2 regions of the Oerskovia sp. 140933 genome follow, and region 1 is predicted to be linked to the other one. Evidence: predicted binding sites of a transcription regulator. Region 1 holds the regulator's gene; the other holds the start of a gene.
The links. Region 1 encodes HrcA, which represses chaperone genes, less so after heat shock. Its sites were predicted from a motif close to TTNGCACTCGNNNNNNNCGAGTGCNAA; they were not measured.
Positions count from the first base shown of each region.

Region 1 (3,411 bases):
CGTCATGACCTGCCCGAGGAAGGAGCGGGCCACGCGTTGGACCGTGCCACGACCGTTGCACACGTCACAGGTGCGGGGCGACGTGCCGGGACGGCAGCACGAGCCCGAGCAGGTGCCGCAGATCACTGCCGTGTCGACCTGGAGCTCGCGTCGAGCGCCGAACGTGGCCTCGGAGAGGTCGATGTCGAGCCGCACCAGGGCGTCCTGGCCGCGGCGCGCGCGCGGGATGGGTCCCGACTGCGCCTGGCCACCGCCGAAGAAGGTCTCGAAGATGTCCTGGAAGCCGAAGCCGCCACCCATGCCGCCGCCCGCGGCCGACGGGTCGGAGCCCATGTCGTACTGCTGACGCTTGTCCGGGCTGGACAGCACCTCGTAGGCGCGGGACACGTCCTTGAACTTGTCCTCCGCGGCCTCGCCCGCGACGTCAGGGTGCAGCTCACGGGCCAGCTTGCGGTAGGCCTTCTTGATCTGGTCCTGGCTCGCGTCCCGGGGCACGCCCAGGATCTGGTAGTAGTCGCTCACAGGTCACTCTCTACTAGCGCACGCCGATCCTGGATCGGCGACTTCCGACAACACCGTGCGGCGGTGACCGGGGTCCGAGGACCCGGCACAGCGACCGCCGGCGCAAGAACCGTGCTCATGAGGTCAGGACGCGCGACAGGTATCGCGCGACCGCGCGGACCGAGGCGATCGTCCCGGGGTAGTCCATGCGGGTCGGCCCGATCGAGCCGATCAGCGCGACCGAGTCACCCTCGTTACCGTATCCGCTCGTCACGACCGACGTTTCCGCGAGCCCCTCGAGCTGCGTCTCGTGACCGATCCGCACGCTCACACCGGACTCCGCGGCCATCTCGGTCAACAACCCGAGGAGCACGACTTGTTCCTCGAGCGCCTCGAGGACCGGGCGCAGGGCGTGCTCGAACCGCATCCCGACGCGGGCGAGGTTCGCGGTGCCCGCGAGCACGATGCGCTCCTCCGACTCCTCCGCGAGCGTCTCCTCGACGAGCTGTGCGAGCGACCGGGCGAGGTCCTGGTGCTCCGGGCGGACCGTCTCCGCGATCTCGGCGAAGCCCTTGCCGAGCTCCGCGAGCCGCTTGCCCGCAGCGACGGCGTTGAGCCGCGAGCGCAGCTCGGCCAGCGTGGCGTCGTCCGGCGCGGCCGCGACCTCCAGGGTGCGCTGCTCGACCCGACCCGTGTCCGTGATGATGACGACGAGCAGGCGACGGTCACCGACCGGCACGAGCTCGAGGTGCCGCAGGCCCGAGCGCCGCAGCGAGGGGTACTGGACCACGGCCACCTGGCCCGTGAGCTGCGCGAGGAGGCGCCCGGCGCGCGTCACGACGTCGTCGAGGTCGACGGCCTCCGACAGGAAGGTCTCGATCGCCCGACGTTCCGGGGGCGACAGCGGCTTGACCGTCGAGAGCTTGTCGACGAACAAGCGGTAGCCCTTGTCCGTGGGGATGCGCCCGGCCGAGGTGTGGGGCTGGGCGATGTACCCCTCCTCCTCGAGGGCAGCCATGTCGTTGCGGATCGTGGCCGGGGACACGCCCAGGCGGTGCCGCTCGGCCAGGACCCGCGAACCCACCGGTTCCCTGGTGAGGACGTAGTCCTCGACGATCGCGCGCAGCACATCGAGCCGTCGTTCCTCGCTCATGACCACCTCCTGCCGATCGTCGCGTGTCTCGCACTCTCCACCGTCGAGTGCTAATTCTACGCGGTCGAGCGAGAGGTTCGGGGCGGCCTCCACAGGCTCCTCACGGGGTCTGCGGAAGCGCCTCGGGCGGCGGCGTGGAGGCGCCCCGACCGCGCAGGCCCATGCTCCGCCGTCGGGCCTGTCGTTCGTCCGTCGCGGCAGGCGACGGCGCCCCTCAGAGCGTCGAGGAGACCTCGCCGTGCGACCGCGCCCGCAGGTCCACGAGCGCGACCACGAGCGACACGGACACGAGACCGACCGTGATGAGCATCGCGGTGCTCGCCGCGACCGCCCCGGTCGAGCCGCCCGCCTTGAGCGCGTAGTAGGTCGAGAGCACGACGGCGATCCCCATGGCAGAGCCCACGCGCTGACCGAGCTGGAGCATGCTGCCCGCGACCCCGGCGAGGTCGAGCGGCACGCGCGCGAGGGTCAGCGTCTGGTTCGGGGAGATGACGGTCCCGCTGCCGATGCCGGTGATCATCATGGTCAGGGCGATGCCCCACCCCGCGGGGGCCCGCGCGTCGCCCGAGGCGCGGATCGCGAGGATCACGCCGCCCAGGCCCAGGAGCACCACGACCAGGCCCGCGACCACGAGCGGTCTCCCCCACCGTGCGACGCCGCGCCCCGCGAGCCAGGACGCGACGCCCGACGCGATCGCGAACGGCATGCCGATGAGCCCCGCGTGCAGAGGCGTGAACTGCAGGTCGTTCTGGAGGTACAGGGTCGCGACCAGGAAGATCCCCGTGAAGCCCGCGAAGTACGTGATGCCGAGCAGGGTGCCGTTGCGGAACGACGTGAGCGACAGGACCCGGGGGTCCAGGACCGAGGCGCCCGTGGTGCGCTGGTAGCGCCGCTCCCAGAGGATCGTCGCGCCGATCGCGAGGAGGCCGAGCGCGAGCCACCACCACCGCGTCGGGTCGTCGCCCTGGCCGGACGTCGTGACGAACGGGAGCATGACCGCGACCGTCGCGACCGCGATGAGGACCAGCCCGACGGGGTCGAGGCGGCGCGGCCCCGGCCTGCGCACGCTCGCCGGCAGGAAGCGGAGCGCGAGCGGCAGCACGACCGCGATGATCGGCACGTTGATCCCGAAGATCCAGCGCCACCCGTTCTCCTCGCCCGCGGCCTGGATGATGAGGCCGCCCAGGAGCGGCCCCAGGGCCGTCGAGACGCCGATCGTCGCACCGAACATGCCGAACGCCTTGCCGCGCTCGTACCCCGAGAACATCTGCTGGATGAGCCCGATGACCTGCGGGTTGAGCAGGCCGGCGCTCAGCCCTTGCAGGAGCCGGGCGATCGCGAGCCACTCGTCCGACGGCGCCAGGCCCGCCGCGAGGCTCGTGAGCGCGAAGCCGACGAGACCGACGATGAACAGCGTGCGGCGCCCGCCCGCGTCTCCCAGGCGCCCGGCCGGCACGAGCGCGAGCCCGAACGCCAGGGTGTAGCCCGCGACGATGAGCTGCAGCGCGGTGGGCCCGGCGTCGAGCGCCTTCTCGATCGACGGGAGCGCGACGTTGACGATCGACACGTCGAGCATGGTGATGAACCCGACCGCGAGGCACAGCCCCAGGACGCGCCACCGCTGGGCGTCCGGTGCGGCCTGTCCGGTCGAAGTGCTCACCGGCCAGTCGTATCACGGCGGGTGCGGGGGCACCCGGCGAGGGCGCCGGGATGCGCCGCGTCGCCCGACCGATCGCCCCCACCCGGTGCCTCGCCGC
Region 1 covers NZ_JAMXIO010000002.1:82,698-86,108, forward strand. Annotated here, with positions in the region: gene dnaJ (molecular chaperone DnaJ) at 1-522, opposite strand, end outside; gene hrcA (heat-inducible transcriptional repressor HrcA) at 638-1,654, opposite strand; gene NHG27_RS01610 (MFS transporter) at 1,869-3,314, opposite strand.

Region 2 (3,411 bases), on a different contig from region 1:
GCGCCGTTGATCGTGAAGTTCCCGACCTCGGACAGGTCCTTCTGGCCGAAGATCGCCGCGACGAGGGGGTTGATCAGGCCCGAGACGATCGAGGTGACGACGAGCGTGAAGGCCGTGCCGATCACGATCCCGACCGCCAGGTCGATCGCGTTGCCGCGGAGCACGAAGTTCTTGAATCCGTTGAGCACGTTCTTCATCCGGGGTTCCTGTCAGGACGGGCCGACCGGTGCGTGCGCCCAGGTCAGGACACGTGCCGGGCCGGCGGGGCTGGAGGTGATCCTGCCATGCCCCCGGGGTGGGGCCGCACCGTCAGGGCACCAGGACGACGGACAGCCCGCCCCACTCGCCGACCCCTGCGAGGGCCGCGGCCTCCTCGGGGAGCACGGCGACGAGGGTGATGCCTCCCTCGGTGGTGCCGCCGCCCAGCAGCCCCCCGGGTGCGGGCTCGGTGGGAGCTCCTCCGAGCACGAGGGCCCGTCGTGCGAGGTGGGTGCCGACGCCGGGTCCCGCGGAGCTCCCGGTGACGGCGAGCAGGTCGACGCGGTCGCCCGGGTGCAGCAGGGCGGCGACCGAGGGGTCGGTGAGGCGGACGGGCGTCACGACCGTCCCGGCGGGGGCCGCGGTGGCGAGGTCGCCCGCGGCGACGAGGGACGGGGTGAGGGTCAGCCCGCGTGGCAGCGCGACGGACGTGGACCGCCCGACGGCGTCGCTCGCCCGGGTCAGCGACGTCTCGGGGGCGAGGGAGACCGCGACCTGCACGACCGCGACGTCGCTCGTGGTCAGCGCGGTGCCGGCCTCGACCTCGCGTGCCGTGACGACGACGGGACGCGTCGCGAGCGGCGGCGGGCTCAGGCGGTCGACCACGACGGCGGCTGCCAGCCCGCAGCCCAGGGCGAGCACCACGAGGCGCGAGCGCCACAGGAGGGCGCGCAGGCGCCGTCGGGCTGCGGACGGGCGGCGGCCCGACGGGAGGGCGGACGGCGACGGCGAGGGCATGCGCCGACGCTAGGCGACCGGTGCGGGCCTCCGGACGAGCGGGCCGGCGGCCTGTGGACGAGGTGCGGGACCGGCTACCTGTGCACGGCCCGGGGGAGTGTCAGCTCGCGGAGGGCGTCGACGAGCCGGACGAGCCGCTGCTCGTGGACCCGCCGCTCGACGACGAGCCCGAGGACGACGAGCCCGAGGACGTCGAGCCCGAGGTCGACGACCCGCCCGCGTCCGAGGACTTCGACGGGGTCGAGGACGTGGTGGAGCCCGTGCTCGACGACTTCGAGGAGCGGGAGTCGGTGCGGTAGAAGCCCGAGCCCTTGAAGGTCACGCCGACCGACGAGAAGACCTTGCGCAGGCGGCCGCCGCACTCGGGGCACACGGTCAGAGCATCGTCGGTGAACGCCTGGTGGATGTCGAAGGCGTGGCCGCAGGCAGTGCACGTGTACGCGTAGGTGGGCACGGTCTCTCCTCAAGAGGTCGCGGGTGGAGTGCGGTCGTCACGGGCCGGGCGCGAGCCTGGTCCGCGGCGTCCGGTGCCTGTCGCTGGGCAGGGCCGGACTAGCACTCGGGGCTACTGAGTGCTAATCATACGCCTGGCCTGCCCGGGGTAGTCTCGCACCGTGTCTGCTGATGTCCCCGCCGGAGTCCACGGCGACCCCTCGCCGCCCGTCCCTGCTGCCCGACGGGGAGGTTCTCGTGCCCGCCGGGCCATGATCGCGATCTCCGCGCTCGTGGTCCTGCTGCTGGTCGCCGTGTCGGTGTTCGCCGTCGCGACCGTGCGCCGACCGCTCCCGCAGACGGACGGGAACCTCACCCTGCCGGGCCTCGACGCGGAGGTCAGCGTGCTCCGCGACGCGCAGGGCGTTCCCCAGATCTACGCCGACACCCCCGAGGACCTGTTCCGCGCCCAGGGCTACGTCCAGGCGCAGGACCGCTTCTTCGAGATGGACTACCGGCGCCACGTGACCGCAGGCCGCCTCGCGGAGCTCGTCGGCGACAGCAAGGTCGCGATCGACGCCGACAAGGTCACGCGCACGTTCGGCTGGCGCCTGGTCGCGGAGGAGGAGTGGAAGATCCTCGCCCCGGAGACCAAGGCCTACCTCCAGGCGTACGCGGACGGCGTCAACGCCTACATCGAGGACCGCGACCCGAGCGAGATCGCGCTCGAGTACACCGTGCTCGGCACGAGCGTCTCGGTGCCGGCCCCCGAGCCGTGGGACCCCATCGACTCGCTCGCGTGGCTCAAGGCCATGGCCTGGGACCTGCGCGGCAACTACGACGACGAGCTCGAGCGCGCGATCGCGTACGGGGGCCTCGCGGGTGCCCCGAGCGGCACCGCGGACCCGGCCGCCGTCGCGCAGGACGTGGCCCGGGTGGGGACCCTCTTCCCGACGTACCCCACCGAGGCCAACCGGCCCATCCTCGACCCGGCGGAGGTGCCGACCACGAGCGAGCCCGTCGGGATCGAGATCGATGACGCCGAGCAGACCGCATACCTGCCGACCCTCGCGGGCAGCGAGCTCCAGACGGCCGTCGCGGCCGCCGACGAGGCGCTCGCCGCGGTGCCCGTGCTCGTCGGCCGGGGCGAGGGCACCGGCTCCAACTCGTGGGTGGTCTCGGGGGAGCACACCACGAGCGGCAAGCCGCTGCTGGCCAACGACCCCCACCTCTCGCTCCAGGCGCCCAGCGTCTGGGCCCAGGTGGGGCTGCACTGCAACGAGGTCGGTCCCGCGTGCGGGTTCGACGTCTCGGGCTTCTCGTTCGCCGGCTTCCCGGGCGTCATCATCGGCCACAACGCCGACCTGGCCTGGGGACTGACGAACATGGGGGCGGACGTCACCGACTTCTTCATCGAGCGCGTGCGTGACGACACCTACCTGCGGGGCGACGACTGGGTGCCCCTCGAGACCCGCACCGAGACCATCAAGGTCAACGGCGGCGAGGACGTCGAGCTCGACATCAGCTCGACGGTCCACGGCCCGATCGTCTCGACCGTGCTCCCCATGGACAAGGTCGCGCAGTCCCCGACCGAGGGCACGCCGCTGGGGGACTACGAGGTCTCGCTCCAGTGGACCGCGCTCGAGCCCGGTCACACCGCCGACGCGGTCTTCGCGTTCAACCTCGCGACCGACGCGCAGGACATGAAGGACGCGGCGGCGCTCTTCGAGGTCCCCGCGCAGAACATCGTGTTCGCGACCACGGACGGGCACATCGGGTACCAGGCTCCGGGCCGCATCCCCGTCCGGGCGAGCATCGAGGGCCCGGTGCCGTCCGACGGGACGTGGCCACGACCGGGCTGGGACGCGCGGTACGACTGGACCGGCTGGGTGCCCGACGCGCAGATGCCCGGCGTGGTCGACCCTGAGGAGGGGTTCGTCGTCGCGGCGAACCAGGCCGTGCTCCCCGCAGGGACCACCCCGT
Region 2 covers NZ_JAMXIO010000040.1:10,582-13,992, forward strand. Annotated here, with positions in the region: gene mscL (large conductance mechanosensitive channel protein MscL) at 1-197, opposite strand, end outside; gene NHG27_RS16605 (SAF domain-containing protein) at 310-996, opposite strand; gene NHG27_RS16610 (FmdB family zinc ribbon protein) at 1,097-1,450, opposite strand; gene NHG27_RS16615 (penicillin acylase family protein) at 1,701-3,411, shown strand, end outside.
Region 2: a site for HrcA is predicted at 1,549-1,575, ahead of NHG27_RS16610 (FmdB family zinc ribbon protein). Genes of this name have one in related genera too.